3 regions of the Nonomuraea sp. NPDC049714 genome follow, and region 3 is predicted to be linked to each of the others. Evidence: riboswitches for the same ligand, from Rfam matches in the RefSeq annotation. Region 3 holds a riboswitch; each other region holds the start of a gene.
The links. A riboswitch is a leader RNA that binds a small molecule or an ion and turns the genes downstream of it on or off. The one in region 3 is predicted to bind thiamine pyrophosphate.
Positions count from the first base shown of each region.

Region 1: another riboswitch for thiamine pyrophosphate. It lies ahead of ACIBQX_RS05860 (FAD-dependent oxidoreductase); the one in region 3 lies ahead of ACIBQX_RS44855 (purine-cytosine permease family protein).
Region 2: another riboswitch for thiamine pyrophosphate. It lies ahead of thiC (phosphomethylpyrimidine synthase ThiC); the one in region 3 lies ahead of ACIBQX_RS44855 (purine-cytosine permease family protein).

Region 1 is NZ_JBITLM010000001.1:1,220,689-1,225,441, reverse strand. It holds gene ACIBQX_RS05870 (thiazole synthase) at 1-110, opposite strand, end outside; gene thiS (sulfur carrier protein ThiS) at 103-315, opposite strand; gene ACIBQX_RS05860 (FAD-dependent oxidoreductase) at 312-1,619, opposite strand; TPP riboswitch at 1,610-1,726, opposite strand; gene ACIBQX_RS05855 (NAD(P)/FAD-dependent oxidoreductase) at 1,786-2,949, shown strand; gene ACIBQX_RS05850 (Rv2175c family DNA-binding protein) at 2,980-3,354, shown strand; gene thiE (thiamine phosphate synthase) at 3,332-3,985, shown strand; gene ACIBQX_RS05840 (polyprenyl synthetase family protein) at 4,034-4,753, opposite strand, start outside.
Region 2 is NZ_JBITLM010000004.1:614,390-619,142, forward strand. It holds gene ACIBQX_RS20520 (CehA/McbA family metallohydrolase) at 1-14, opposite strand, end outside; gene ACIBQX_RS20525 (hypothetical protein) at 107-619, opposite strand; gene ACIBQX_RS20530 (nitroreductase family deazaflavin-dependent oxidoreductase) at 666-1,721, opposite strand; gene ACIBQX_RS20535 (NADPH-dependent FMN reductase) at 1,739-2,323, opposite strand; gene soxR (redox-sensitive transcriptional activator SoxR) at 2,400-2,855, shown strand; TPP riboswitch at 2,896-3,011, shown strand; gene thiC (phosphomethylpyrimidine synthase ThiC) at 3,054-4,637, shown strand.
Region 3 is NZ_JBITLM010000017.1:171,562-176,314, reverse strand. It holds gene ACIBQX_RS44865 (PAS domain S-box protein) at 1-629, opposite strand, end outside; gene ACIBQX_RS44860 (methylated-DNA--[protein]-cysteine S-methyltransferase) at 772-1,341, shown strand; gene ACIBQX_RS44855 (purine-cytosine permease family protein) at 1,307-2,659, opposite strand; TPP riboswitch at 2,650-2,762, opposite strand; partial or broken gene xerC (tyrosine recombinase XerC) at 3,426-3,956, shown strand.

The DNA.
Region 1 (4,753 bases), on a different contig from region 3:
GTGCCGGACGCCGCCAGCGCCGCGTCGAGCACCTCCAGCGAGGGCGCGCCGCCCGTGCCCATGATGAGCCGGGAGGAGAACTTCTCCCCGGCGATGATCAGATCATCCACCTTGCACCGCCGTCAGCACCTCCACGAGGTCGCCCTCGCGCAGCGCCGTGGTCTCCCACGAGCCGCGCGTGACCACCTCACCGTTCACGGCCACCGCCACGCCGGTGGTGGCCCCGCCTGACCGTCCGGTCAGCTTCTGTACGGCCTGCGCCACGGTCATGCTGTCAGGCACCTCGTGCGCGGCCCCGTTGACCATCAGTTTCATGAGATATCCCGGAATCTAGCGGGTGAGCACAATGTCGCGAGATCGCCACCCTCGCCCTGGACGATCGCGGCCGTGACGGGGGTGAGCAGCACCCCACTGCGGAAGTGACCGGTGGCCAGCGTGAGGCCCGGCGTGCCGCTCGGCCCGACGATCGGCAGATTGTCCGGTGTCCCCGGGCGCAGGCCCGCCACCACGTCGGCGACCTCCAGCTCGGTGACGCCCGGCACCAGCTCCCTGGCGTCCCGCAGCAGCTCGTACAGGCCGCCCGCGGTCACCCTGGTGTCGAAGCCCAGCTCCTCCTGCGTGCCGCCGACGACCAGCTCGCCGTCACCGCGCGGCACCAGATAGACCGGCGTCCCGTGCACCATGCCGCGCACGCACCGGCCGAGCAGCGGCCGCTCCGAACGCAGCCGCATGATCTGCCCCTTGACCGGGCGTACCGGCACGTTCGCCAGCTCGCCGCTCCACGCCCCGGCCGCCAGCACCACCCGTTCGGCCAGGATCTCCCCGGGGCTCGCCGGGGGCGCCAGCCGTACACCCGTGACCCGGTCGCCGTCGCGCAGCAGCTCGCTGACGCGCGCCGGCACCAGCGGCACGCCGCGCCGCTCCAGGGCGGCGAGCAGCGCCGCGGTGACGCGGCGCGGGTTCACCCAGGCGTCGGTCCCGGCCAGCAGCCCGCCACGCACGGAGGGCGCCAGCATCGGCTCCAGCCGGCGGCACTCCCGGCCCGTCAGCCGCTCGACCGGCAGGCCCAGCTTCTCCATGAACGCGGCAAGCTCGCCCAGCGCGGCCAGGTCGTCGGCCCCGAACGCCACGTCGAGCGTCCCGTCGGCCCGCAGGTCGAGCCCGGCCCTGGCGGCGGCGGAGATCCCCCCGCCGAAGCCTTCGCCCGAGCCGGACACCCCGTCCGCACCGCCCGCCGCGCCGAGCTCGCCGTCGGAGCCAGGGGCGGCGCCCGGGATGAGCCCGTGACGGGAGCCAGGGGCGTTGTCCGGGACGGGACCGTCGCCGGGGGCGGGCTTCGGGGCGGGCGCGTGGCGGGAGCCGGGGGTGTCGTTCGTCAGGCCCGCGTCGGCGGCGAGTTCGGCGGCGAAGGCGGGCCAGCGGCTCAGGGAGGCGAGGCCGAGCCGGAGCAGCGGCTCCTCGGTGTAGGTGACCTCGCTGACCGGCGCCAGCATGCCCGCCGCGGCGTGGGAGGCGCCCGAGGCCGGGGCCGGATCCACCACGGTGACCGGCCGGCCCTCGCGAGCCAGCCGCCAGGCGATGGACAGCCCGACGATGCCCGCTCCGACGACCACGTCCATGGTCCGCTCCCTTCGCCGGCATGATCCGGATCAGGTGTCTTGCGGTCGAAGGCCCGGTAAAGCCTTCCTCTCAGCCCGGTATCGGCCGGACTCCCGCGCGTCTTACGTCCCCTACCTTACGGCCTCGACGCGACGATCCGGCACGCCCCCCGTTATGGTCATTTACGTGAATCGTGTCGTGGTGGTAGGAGCGGGTCTGGCGGGCGTGCGCAGCGTCGAGGCTCTGCGTGCGCGGGGCTTCGACGGCAAGATCACTTTGATCGGGGAGGAGCGGCATCGGCCGTATGACCGCCCGCCCCTGTCGAAGGCCGTGCTGCTCGGCGACTCCGACTCCAGCTTCGTCGACTCCGACCTGTCCGCGATGGGGATCGACTTCAGGCCCGGCGTCTCGGCCAAGGCGTTGCGGGCCGGCGCCGTGGAGACCACCGAGGGCGAGCTCGCCTATGACGGGCTGGTGATCGCCACCGGGACCGAGCCGATTATGCTGCCCGGCGACGGCCCGCAGCACGCGCTGCGCACCCTGGACGACTCGCTGGAGCTGCGGGCCAGGCTGGTCCCCGGCGCTCGGGTGGCGGTCGTCGGCGCGGGCTGGATCGGCGCGGAGGTGGCCACCGCGGCCCGCCGGGCCGGTTGCGCGGTGACGGTGATCGAGGCCGCCTCCGCACCGCTCGCGCTCGCGGTCGGCGCCGAGATCGGCGCTCGCACGCTGAGCTGGTACGACGGCATCGACCTGCGGCTCGACACCATGGTCGGAGCGGTGGAGGAGGGCGGCGTCGAGCTGGTCGGCGGCGGCTTCGTCGAGGCGCACGTGGTCGTCGCCGGGATCGGCGTGCGCCCGGCCGTCGAGTGGCTCGCCGACGCCGACATCGACCTGCACAACGGCGTCGTCACCGACGAGCACCTGCGCACCTCGATGCCGGGCGTGGTCGCGGTGGGCGACTGCGCCGCCTGGTGGTCGCGCCGCTACCAGGCCAGGCTGCGCGTGGAGCACTGGGACACCGCGCTGGGCGCGCCCGAGGTCGCCGCCGCGACCCTGCTGGGGGAGAAGGCGGTCTACGACCCGGTCCCGTACTTCTGGTCGGAGCAGTTCGGCCACATGATCCAGTACGCGGGCCATCATCCGGCCGGCCGGCGGCTGCTGTACCGGGGCACGCCGGAGGGCAAGTGGTCGGCCTGCTGGCTCACCGACGAGGACGAGCTGGCCGCGGTGCTGTCCGTGGACCGGCCCCGCGACCTCGTCCAGGGACGCCGAATCATCGAGGCGGGCCACCGTCTGGACACGGAACGCCTGGTGGATCCGGACGTCCCCCTACGAGATTGTGTTGTTTGAGCAAGCACGGCGTGTGGTAGTTGTGGTTTCGTGACGCTTTCTGTTGCACAGATCGACCGGGAGACCGACCAGCTCGTTGACGAGTGGCTCACTCTCCCCGAAGTGGCCCAGCGCCTGGGGCTTCCCCTGGGGCGGGCCAAGCAGCTCCTCAAGGATCACAAGCTGCTCGGCGTAAGGCGGGGCAGCGGCGGGCCACAGGTGCCCGCGGTGTTCCTTGAAGGAAAGGACGTGATGAAGGGCCTCCCCGGCACACTCACCGTGCTGCAGGACGCCGGCTACGACGATGTCGAGGCGCTGCGCTGGCTCTTCACCCCCGATGACTCGCTGCCAGGCTCGCCGGTTCAGGCGATCAAGGCCGGTCGTCATACAGAGGTGAAACGGCGTGCCCAGGCCCTCGCTTTCTGACGCACGCCTCTACCTGTGCACCGACGGTCGGCGTGATCGTGGTGACCTGGCCGACTTCCTCGACGCGGTGCTCGCCGCGGGCGTGGACATCGTCCAGTTGCGGGAGAAGGGGCTCGAGGCGCGCGAAGAGCTCGCGCTGCTCGAGGTCTTCCGCGACGCCTGTGACCGGCATGGCCGGCTGCTGGCGGTCAACGACCGGGCCGACATCGCCTACTCCGCCCACCCAGACGTGCTCCACCTGGGGCAGGACGACCTTCCTGTGGCCGTCGCGCGAGAGATACTCGGCGACGACATCGTCATCGGACGGTCCACCCACTCCGCCGCCGAGGCATCCGCCGCGGCCGTGGAGGAGGGCGTCGACTACTTCTGCTGCGGCCCGATCTGGCCCACGCCGACCAAGCCCGGCCGCCACGCGCCCGGCCCGCCGCTGCTCAGGCACGCGGCGTCGCTGGGCGTGGACCGGCCCTGGTTCGGCATCGGCGGCATCGGCCTGTCCAACCTGGACGAGGTCATGTCGTACGGAGTGTCCAGGGTCGTGGTCGTGCGCGCGATCACCGACGCGGAGGATCCGGGCGCGGCCACGGCCGAGTTCGCCAAGCGGCTCACGTCCTCCGGGACGCCGGCCGGGTGAGCTTTCGCGGTCACATCCTGCGGGATGCGGGCTGGGTCAGCTTCGCGGTCACATCCTGCGGGAGGTGGCCGCGACGGCGAGTTCGGCGAGCGCGGCGCGGGCTTCGGGCGTGATCGGCGACTGTTCGAGTGAGGCGAGCGCCTTGCCGAGATAGTCGCCGATCATGTCCTCGCACTCCCGGAGCGCGCCGGTGCCCTCGATGATCTCGCGCAGGGTGGCCACGCCCCGCTCGTCGAGGTCCCGGTCGCCGAGCAGGGCGCGGACCGTGCTCGCCTCCGAGGCGGAGGCGGCGGCCAGCGTGCGGGCCACGAGCATCGTCCGCTTGCCCTCGCGCAGGTCGTCACCCGCCGGCTTGCCGGTCGTGGCGGGGTCGCCGAACACGCCGAGGATGTCGTCACGCAGCTGGAAGGCGATGCCGACCCGGGTGCCGTAGGCGGTGCACAGCTCGTCCATCCACGGCTTCGACTCGCCCGCGCCGAGCACCAGGCCGAGCCTCAGCGGATGCTCGACGGAGTACTTGCCGCTCTTGTAGAGCGCGACGCGCAGGGCCGACTCGAAGGTGTTCTCGCCGCCGGCCTGCTCCAGCAGGTCCAGATACTGCCCGCACATCAGCTCGGTGCGCATGTGGTCGTGCACCGGCTGGGCCGCCGCCAGCGACTCCGGGGGCAGGCCGCTGGTGCGCCACATCTCTCCCGACCAGATCAGCAGCAGGTTGCCCAGCAGGATCGCGGCACCCTCGCCGAACTGCTCCGCCGAGCCGTGCCAGCC
Region 2 (4,753 bases), on a different contig from region 3:
GAATCGTCACACATCGAACACTCCCTGGAGTCGCACGCGCCGCCATCGTGACACGAATCCGGCCCCGCGTCAGGACCGTTCGGACAACCAGATCAGCCGGAGGCCGTCAGCACATCGCGGCGTCGCCGGCGGGCGGGAGTTCGCCGTCGAGGGCGGAGACGGTGACGTTGTACTCGTTGGAGGCGGCCAGGCCGGAGTCGCCGGGGAACCAGACGTACGCGTAGGCCGTCGCACCGCCGACCGAGCCGGTGTAGCAGAGGCTCCGGTCGTTCGTCACCGACGGGTTGGCGGCGACGCGGCGCCAGCCGGACTGCGTGGCCTGCTGGTCGTAGAAGGCGAGCACGTCGGCTCTGGGAACGGTGAAGCGGTAGTTCTGGCCGACGTACACCTGCTGGTAGTCGGGCTCACAGCCGGACGACCTGCCACCCAGCGCCACGGCGTCCCCGGGCGCCTGATCGAGGATGGCGAGCGAGCTCAACACCGGGAGGAGTCGCTTCTCGGCCCCGGCGCAGCCGGTGTCGGCATCGAAGAACGAGCCGGCCGCCGAGGCGACCACGGCCAGGCCACTCGTACCGACGAGCCCCACGATGATCAGTCCGGCGACGATTTGGCGCTTCACGAGGCGGAGCCTAGTCGACCGGACGACCCGGGACGCCACCGTGACGTTACGCCCTCTCCAGGATGACCAGGGGAAGGTCGCGCTCCGTCCCCTCCTGGTAGGTGTCGTAGAGCGGGAAGACCTCCGCCATCACCCGCCAGAGCCGTCGCTTCTCCTGCGGGGTGGCCACCCGCGCCCGCGCGTCGAAGATGTCGCCGCCGACCTGGACGGTGACGCCGGGGTTCGCGGACAGGTTGAGGTACCAGGCGGGGTGCTGGGGCGAGCCGCCGTTCGAGGCCACCAGCAGGTGGCGGTCGCCGTCCCGCCCGTAGATCAGCGCGGTACGGCGGAGCCTGCCGGACTTACGGCCCCGGGTGGTGAGCAGCAGGGTCGGCAAGCCCTGGTAGAGGTGACCGTCTCGTCCGTCGCTGTCCACGTACGTGCGGATGTGCTCGGCCACCCACCCCGTCGGGCTGTCCAGCACTTCCTCAGCCGGCCCGCTAGCGGCGGGCGCGTCCTTGGCGGGCGCGGGGAGGCTGCGCAGCAGGTGGTAGCGCCTGACCTGGCTGTTCTTCACTCCGGGGAACCGCTGGACCCGTCGCCAGTCGGCCGAACCGCCCACCGCGCCCTGGCCGGAGCTCGCGATGGCGTCCCGGTGTGCCCGCTCGTCGGTCCACTCGGCGTAGTTGAGCACGCGCGTGCCGTCGGCGCTCACGTGGAAGTGGCCCGAAATCCCGCCGGGATGCGGCTCGGCCTCGCTCGCCAGCGCCTGGAACACGGTGTCGATCCACTGCCGCTGCCGCTCCCGGTCGGGCCCGTCGAACTCGACGCGCACGGCGACCAGGCACCCCGGCGTCGGCCGGTCCTCCCGCTCTCCGCTGCGGTACAGCTCGTACTCGACGGGCTCGGCTCCCGTCAGCCCGGTCACGAACGCGCGATCGGCCGCGCCGCTCACCCACTGCGTGTAGGTCAGTACGGCGCCGCCGTCCGTGGCGGCGAACTCGGTGACCGACAGGAGCCCCGCCGGCCACGGCGCCCCCTCCCAGGCGGCGGCCGAGGAGGATTCGGTCACCAGGACGGTGCCGGCATCGGGTCGGGCGATCTGTGGCCACATGCTGCTCATGAACGGTGTCCTCCTGGTCAGGCGGCGTAGGGGTGATGGGAGCGGGCCGAGCGCAGTGCGCGGGCCCACCAGACGAACTGGTCGAGCAGGCGGGTCGCGGCTGCCTCGCAGGACGCCGGGTCCTTGGGCCGCCCGTCCGGGGTGAACTGGTAGGCGGCTCCGTGGAAGCTGACGGTGTCGCGGATGGTGACCGCGTGCAGCTCGGCGAACACCTGCCGGAGGTGCTCGACAGCCCGCAGCCCGCCGGATACGCCGCCGTACGAGATGAATCCGACGGGCTTGGCCTGCCATTCGGTGAAATGCCAGTCGATGGCGGATTTGAGGGACGCGGGATAGCTGTGGTTGTACTCGGGCGTCACCACGACGAACCCGTCGGCCCGGGTCAGCCGTTCGCTCACGGCCGCGAGCGCCCGCGCGTCCTCCGCGCCGGGTTCGCCGGTCAGGTGCGCGGGCAGCCGTGCCTGCGCCAGGTCGATGAGATCGACGACGACGTCCTGACGCGCGGCGGCCTGCTCGGCGAACCAGGCGGCGACCGTGGGGCCGAACCGGCCCGCACGCGTGCTCCCCACGATCAACGCGAGGTGGAGCGGTCTGTCAGACATACGCGGTCCTTTCAAGGTCGACCCCCCAAGCGTCGAACTTGAACAAAGGTTTAAGTCAAGGGCTAGGCTGCCCGGCATGGCATCGATCCCTCCGGAGACCACGGAGCTGACGATCGGCGAGCTGTCGGAGCGCAGCGGCGTTCCCGCCTCGGCGCTGCGCTTCTACGAGCGGCAGGGCCTCATCGCCAGCCGCCGCACGACGGGCAACCAGCGCCGCTACCCCCGCCAGACGCTGCGCCAGCTCGCCTTCATCCGCGCCTCGCACCACCTGGGCATCCCGCTCACGGTGATCGGCGACGTGCTCGCCCTGCTGCCCGACGGTGTGGCGCCGACCCGCGAGTTCTGGGTCAAGGCGTCCGCATGCTGGAGCGCGGAGATCGACGCCCGGATCGAGCGGCTGGAGCGGATGCGGGACCGGTTCACCGACTGCATCGGCTGCGGCTGCCTGTCCTTCGAGGTCTGCGCCCTGACCAACCCGGCCGACCGGCTCGGCCAGGACGGCCCGGGGCCGCGCCGCCTGTTCGACTTCTGACACGGATCTTGCGCGTCGCCGGATGCCGGGTTAGCTTGAGGCAGTCCAACGCGGGAGCCCGGTTCGACCGGGCTGAGAGGACGGCTACTCATCAGCCGCCGACCGCCAGAACCTGCTCCGGGTAATGCCGGCGAAGGGAGTTGCGTGGTGAGCGACGCGCGCTTTTCCAAGGTCCACATCGGTGATCTCCGAGTCCCCATGCGCGAGATCCTGCTGTCCAACGGCGAACGGGTGCGCCTGTACGACACCTCCGGGCCGTACACCGACCAGTCCGTGACCACCGACCTCACCCAGGGCCTGCCGCCGCTGCGCCGGGAGTGGATCCTCGACCGGGGCGACGTCGCCCCGCAGGCGTCGGGGACGCTGCGGGCGACCGGGGCGCCGGTCACCCAGCTCGCCTACGCCCGCGCGGGCCTGATCACCCGCGAGATGGAGTTCGTCGCGGTCAGGGAAGGGGTCGCGCCGGAGTTCGTCCGGGACGAGGTGGCCGCCGGCCGGGCCATCATCCCGGCGAACGTCAACCACCCCGAGACCGAGCCCATGATCATCGGCCGCAACTTCCTGGTGAAGATCAACGCCAACATCGGCAACTCGGCCGTCTCCTCCTCCATCGAGGAGGAGGTGGAGAAGATGACCTGGGCCACCCGCTGGGGAGCCGACACCATCATGGACCTGTCCACCGGCAAGGACATCCACGCCACCCGCGAGTGGATCATCCGCAACTCCCCCGTCCCCGTCGGCACCGTGCCCATCTACCAGGCCCTGGAGAAGGTCAACGGGGTCGCCGCCGACCTGTCGTGGGAGGTCTACCGCGACACCCTGATCGAGCAGTGCGAGCAGGGCGTCGACTACATGACCGTGCACGCCGGCGTCCGGCTGGCGTACGTGCCGCTGACGGCCCGCCGCAAGACCGGCATCGTCTCGCGCGGCGGCTCGATCATGGCCGCCTGGTGCCTGGCGCACCACCGCGAGAGCTTCCTGTACGAACACTTCGCCGACATGTGCGAGCTCCTGGCCGCCTACGACGTGGCGTTCTCCCTCGGCGACGGGCTGCGGCCCGGCTCCATCGCCGACGCCAACGACGAGGCCCAGTTCGCGGAGCTCCGCACGCTCGGCGAGCTCACCTCCATCGCCCGCGACCACGGCGTCCAGGTGATGATCGAGGGCCCCGGCCACGTGCCCATGCACAAGATCAAGGAGAACGTCGACCTGCAGCGCGAGCTCTGCGACGACGCGCCCTTCTACACGCTCGGCCCCCTGGTCACCGACATCGCTCCCGGCTACGACCACATCACCTCGGGCATCGGGGCGGCGATGATCGGCTGGTTCGGCACCGCGATGCTCTGCTACGTCACCCCCAAGGAGCACCTCGGCCTGCCCAACAGGGACGACGTCAAGACGGGCGTGATCACGTACAAGATCGCAGCGCACGCGGCGGACCTGGCCAAGGGGCATCCGCAGGCCCAGGCCTGGGACGACGCGCTGTCGGACGCCCGGTTCGAGTTCCGCTGGGAGGACCAGTTCGACCTGTCGCTCGACCCGGACACGGCCCGGTCCTTCCACGACGAGACCCTGCCCGCCGCCCCGGCCAAGACGGCCCACTTCTGCTCGATGTGCGGGCCGAAGTTCTGCTCGATGAAGATCAGCAAAGAGGTGATGGAGAAGTTCGGCCCTGACGGGCCTGACTCGCTCACCGAGGAGGAGGTGCGGGAAGGGATGCTCGCCAAGTCCCGCGAGTTCGCGGAGTCGGGCAACAGGGTCTACCTGCCGATCGCCGACTGACGGAGCCGGGTCGGCGTCGGCCCGGCAGGGGTGAGGTCGCGTCGCCCGGTCGCTCATGGCGTGGGCTAGCTTCGGCGCATGGATGACAGCACGGGAGACGCGGCTCACACGCAGAC
Region 3 (4,753 bases):
CCGTCGAGCCCCTGTGACTCCAGCATGACGGTCTTGCCGGTGCGCAGCAGCTTGCCGACCAGACTGGAGTGGAGGTCGGTGGTGGTGCCCTGCAGCGTGCGCGGGAGCTGGTAGGTGCTGACCAGCCGTAGCCGCTCCCCGTCGATGAGCACGAACCCGCCCGCGTCCGCGCCGGTGAGCTCGGTGAGGCTGGCCGTGATCCGTTCGAGCACGGCGGGCAGGTCCAGCTCGGCGTTGATGTCGCCCACCACGTCGGTGAGCCGGCGCACCAGCCTGGCCCGGCGCGCCATCCGGTTCTTGGCGGCGTCGTCCATCCGGACCAGGTGGTAGACGCAGACGTAGCCGGCCACCGCGCTGCCCGTGAGCAGCGCGCTGATGTCCACCCGCACGTCGAGCAGCTCCCCGTCGCCGCGCACGCGCTTGGTGCGCAGCGAGACCTGCTCGCCGGTACGGACCCGTTCCAGCACGGCGTGGTGCTCGGCGGTCAGCTCCTCCGGCACGATCGGCGCCCTGCGCCCCAGCATGTCCTCGGCGGTCCAGCCGAAGAGCCGCTCCGCCGCCGCGTTCCAGACCAGGACACTCTGGTCCCTGTCGAAGGCCACCACGGCGTTGGGCGAGCTGTCGAGCACAGCGCGGGCTATCTCATCGTCACTCCCAGCCCTTAGGTCCCCCACATCTCCATAGTGCCTGTGGCGTGGCGCTCATGCCGGGCGATCCGTCCGATACGCTGCGGTCACGGCATTTCCGTGGCTGGCTGAAGAGGGTGAAAGCATGTCAGGCGACCTCGAAGCCCTGCTGCGGGTGACGTCCGACACCTATCGGGACGATCGGCCGCTCGATGTCGCCTTCGGCACCTATGACGGCGCGGTCGGCCGGCTGGTGCTCGCGGTGACCTCCAGGGGCCTCGCCTCGTGCAGCTTCGAGGACGAGAACATCGTGTACGAGCGCGTCGCCAAGCACGTCGGCAGCATGATCGGCACCGACGCCCGGCGGCTGGACCCGGTGCGCAGGGAGCTGGACGCCTACTTCTCCGGCCGGCTGCGGGCCTTCGCCACGCCGGTCGACCTGGCCCTCGCCACGTCGTTCGCGCGCACGGTGCTGCAGAAGACGATGGCGGTCCCGTACGGCACGACCACCACCATGGAGCGGATCGGCGAGCTCATCGGCCGGCCGCGCGCGCTGCGCGCGGTCGGCAACGCGCTCAGCTCCAACCCCGTGTGCGTGGTCGTGCCGTGTCACCGGGTCGTGCGGGAGGACGGCGAGCTCGGCGACTACGCGGGAGGCGCGGCCGCCAAGCGCCACCTGCTCAACGTCGAGCGTCGCGAGTCGCGCGGCGCCTGAGCGCGCCCACCGCCAGCGTGACCAGGGCCGCCACGATGGCTCCGCCCAGCGCGCCGTTCATCCACGGCTCCCTGGTGAAGCCGATCGCCTCGCGGACCGCGGCCCACATCCCGTCCCACTGGGCGATCGTGGGGGTCGAGGTGGTCAGCCAGTAGGCGGCGAAGCCGAGCGCCCAGGGCAGCAGCATCGACCAGCGGGCGGGCGCGTTCTCGGCGGTGTTCCAGCGGGTCGAGCCGCCGAGCAGGAAGTAGTCCACGGCGAGCACCGCGAACATCGGCACGAAGACCGCGCCGATCAGGCCGAGGAACGCGCCGTAGGACGTCACGTCGACCACGAGCGCGATGGCGACGGTGAGCACGCCGATGACGGTGCTGAGGATCCGCCTGTCGACCCGCGGCATGAGGTTCTGCAGCGAGACGGTCGTGGAGTAGACGTTGGCGAAGGACTGGTCGGCCTCGCGCAGCACGAGGATGGCGAAGAACAGCGCGCCCAGCGGCGCGGCCACGAAGGGCACGAACACCGCCGTGCTGTCGGCCGCCACCGCCCCGGCCCCCGCGATGGCCACCGCGTAGACACCGAGCCCGAGGCAGGCGACCTGGGCCAGCGTGTAGCCGCCGACGACCCCGGTGAAGGCGGCCCGGCTGGACCTGGAGTGCCGGGCGAAGTCGGCGGCGAGCGGCACCCACGACACCGACAGCGCGATCACGTAGTCGACCGCGGGCATGAACGCCGTCCAGCTGCCGCCCGTCTGCGGCGGCGCGTCGCCGAGGAACCGTACGGCGAACCAGATGAGCGCGATGATCACGGCGATGGTGATGTAGCGGCGCAGCAGCCTGATCGCGCCGAGCGGCCAGATGGTCAGCACCGTGGTCAGCACCCCGGCGACGATCACCCACACCGCGTACGGGACGGTGTCGCCGAAGATGGCCATCGCGCCCATCGAGATGACCCAGAGCTCGAACGCGCCCCAGCCGATCATCTGGATGATGTTGAGCGCCGTCGGGATGTAGGACAGCCGGGCCCCGAACAGGCCGCGCAGCAGCACCATCGCGGGCTGCCCGGTCTGCGTGCCGGGGATGGCCGACAGCCCCACCATGGCGGTGCCGATCAGGCTGCCCACGACCGTCGCGGTCAGCGCGGCGGCCAGCGTCAGCGGGGCGCCGCCCAGCGGGTCGATCAGGAACAGCGCGCCGGAGAAGCCCAGCAGGCTGACGGCCAGGTTGGCCCAGAGCGCGCCCTGGTCGAGCACGCCCAGCGTCTTGGGCGCCGCGCTTTCGAGGGTGAGGGGGACTTCGTCGTCGTGGACGGCATGCGACATCGCGCACTCCCTACGCCGGCATTACCCGGACAGGTTCATGCGGTCGGCAGCAGCAGTAGCTACCCTCTCAGCCTGGTTGCCCCAAGCTCCCGCGGGGGGTTGGTACACGAAGCTGGGATCATCCCAGCTCGCGCCCCCATGATGCACCATTCGTCCTAGATCGGCCACCACCGGGGTAGCTGCCATCGCGCCCTCGGGAGAGTCCGTGCAGGTCCGCAGGAGTACAGCTACGTGCGTGGCGGTAGCTGTACTTGGTGGCTGTACAACCGTGCACGCTGATGCTGGTCATGCGGACATGCAGCGTTGTGTTCTCTTGCAACGCACCGCTACACGCGAGCTCCGCCAAGTGAGGGCGTCGACACTCATCGCGAAAGCGAGCCCCTGCCGAGCTTCTCATCCTTCAAAGGCACCGCGAAGTAGCCGATCTCCAACGCCTCTTCGTAACACGAAGTTGCGAACCAGCAGGTCAAAGGTGCAAGCCGATAGCCTTTCGAACAAACTGTCGGCCAGCATCCTTATAGTCCAGAGCTTAGAACCGCCTACCCTGCCAGCGAGGCAGCCGGAGCTCCAACCGGGTTTGTCACGCTTGGGTAGCTCTCATCTCTGTCCGATCTTGTACGAAGGGCGCACACTATGAGATCAAGCGTTCACGACCAACATCATCCGCTAGGACACTCGGAGCGAAAGACGTGTCACTCTTCCGACCCGTTCCACCCTTCACACCGGACAGCAGAGCCAATCGACTGGCGGATTACACGGGCTCCGCAAGGGGGAGGTGCTCGGACTCGACTGGAAGTACGTGGACCTCGACGCTGGCGAACTTTACGTCGGCGAGCAACTCCAACGGGTCGGTGACCAACTCCTGCGACGGGCCGTGAAGACCGAAGGCTCCGAGGCGCCGCTACCCCTGCCGGGAATTTGCACCGCCGCCCTCCGACTCCACAAGCAGCAACAGGACCACGACCGCGAGGAAGCTGCGGAGCGTTGGCAGGAGACCGGCCTGGTCTTCACCTCACCCCTGGGCAAGGCCCTCGACCCCACCAAGTTCAACGCCCGATTCGATGCCCGCATCGCTAAATCGGGCATACGCCGAATCACCGTCCATGGCACCCGAGGGACGTGCGCCACGCTGCTGGCCGCACTGGACGTACACCCCCGCGTAGCCATGCGGATTCTGCGCCACAGCAACATCAAAATGACGATGGAGGTCTACACCGACGCTACTGACGAAGCCACCTGTGAGGCCCTGAGGAAACTCGGTGGAGCGCTGGACGGCCTTCCGGAGCCAGGCCTCTGACCACCGCGAATAGTGATGCGCAGGGAACTCATCGTCCAGCGTCAACGACCTACGCCCCCGGCCACCTGACGGCCACGATGGTGCTGGTCTCGCAACTGAGCCTGACGCGCAGGCACAACATACCCGAAACATACCGGCGCCTACTAGAACAGTAGTGGAACCGACTTCGGAGTAACCCGATGCCCGTTTCAGCTGAGGCACAAGACAATTCGCCGCACCCCCGTATGTGGCGAAGTAGAGAAAGGTGTTTTATGAAGCGATTCTTGACGGCGACTGTGCTGGTAGGAGCGAGTTGCTTGACGCTGTTCGTCAGCGCATCCCCGGCCAGCGCAGATGTCCGCGTAGCTACCTACAGCACCTTGAAGAAATGCGCGGCAGGCGATGCGGCTTACACAGCGCTCACTGAGCACGCCTACCGCTGCAAGCGCGGACTCCATTGGCAAAACCCTCCCTATCACCTGTATAGGGTTACGTAGGACCGTTCGGTGTGATGCGCACGGGGCGTGAGCACCAAACACGCGCTCGGAGTCAGCGGGGACGCCGGGGACACCCAGTGACTGTGCGCGGAACAGATCGGTGCGGGGGAACTCAGCGCCGCAACCTCGCGACTACCGCTCCTGGCAGTGACTCCCCCAACTGCTGGGGTCATTCTCGTTGAGCAGGCGCAGAGCCTAGAGGCCTACTGCTGTACTTCGTAGCTGTACGAGGGTCAAAGAGGCCACCTACGAACCCCGTGGGTGGCCTTTGACCTGCACCGGAGCGGAAGTACGCGCCGTAGAGGCACTATCCGGACAGGT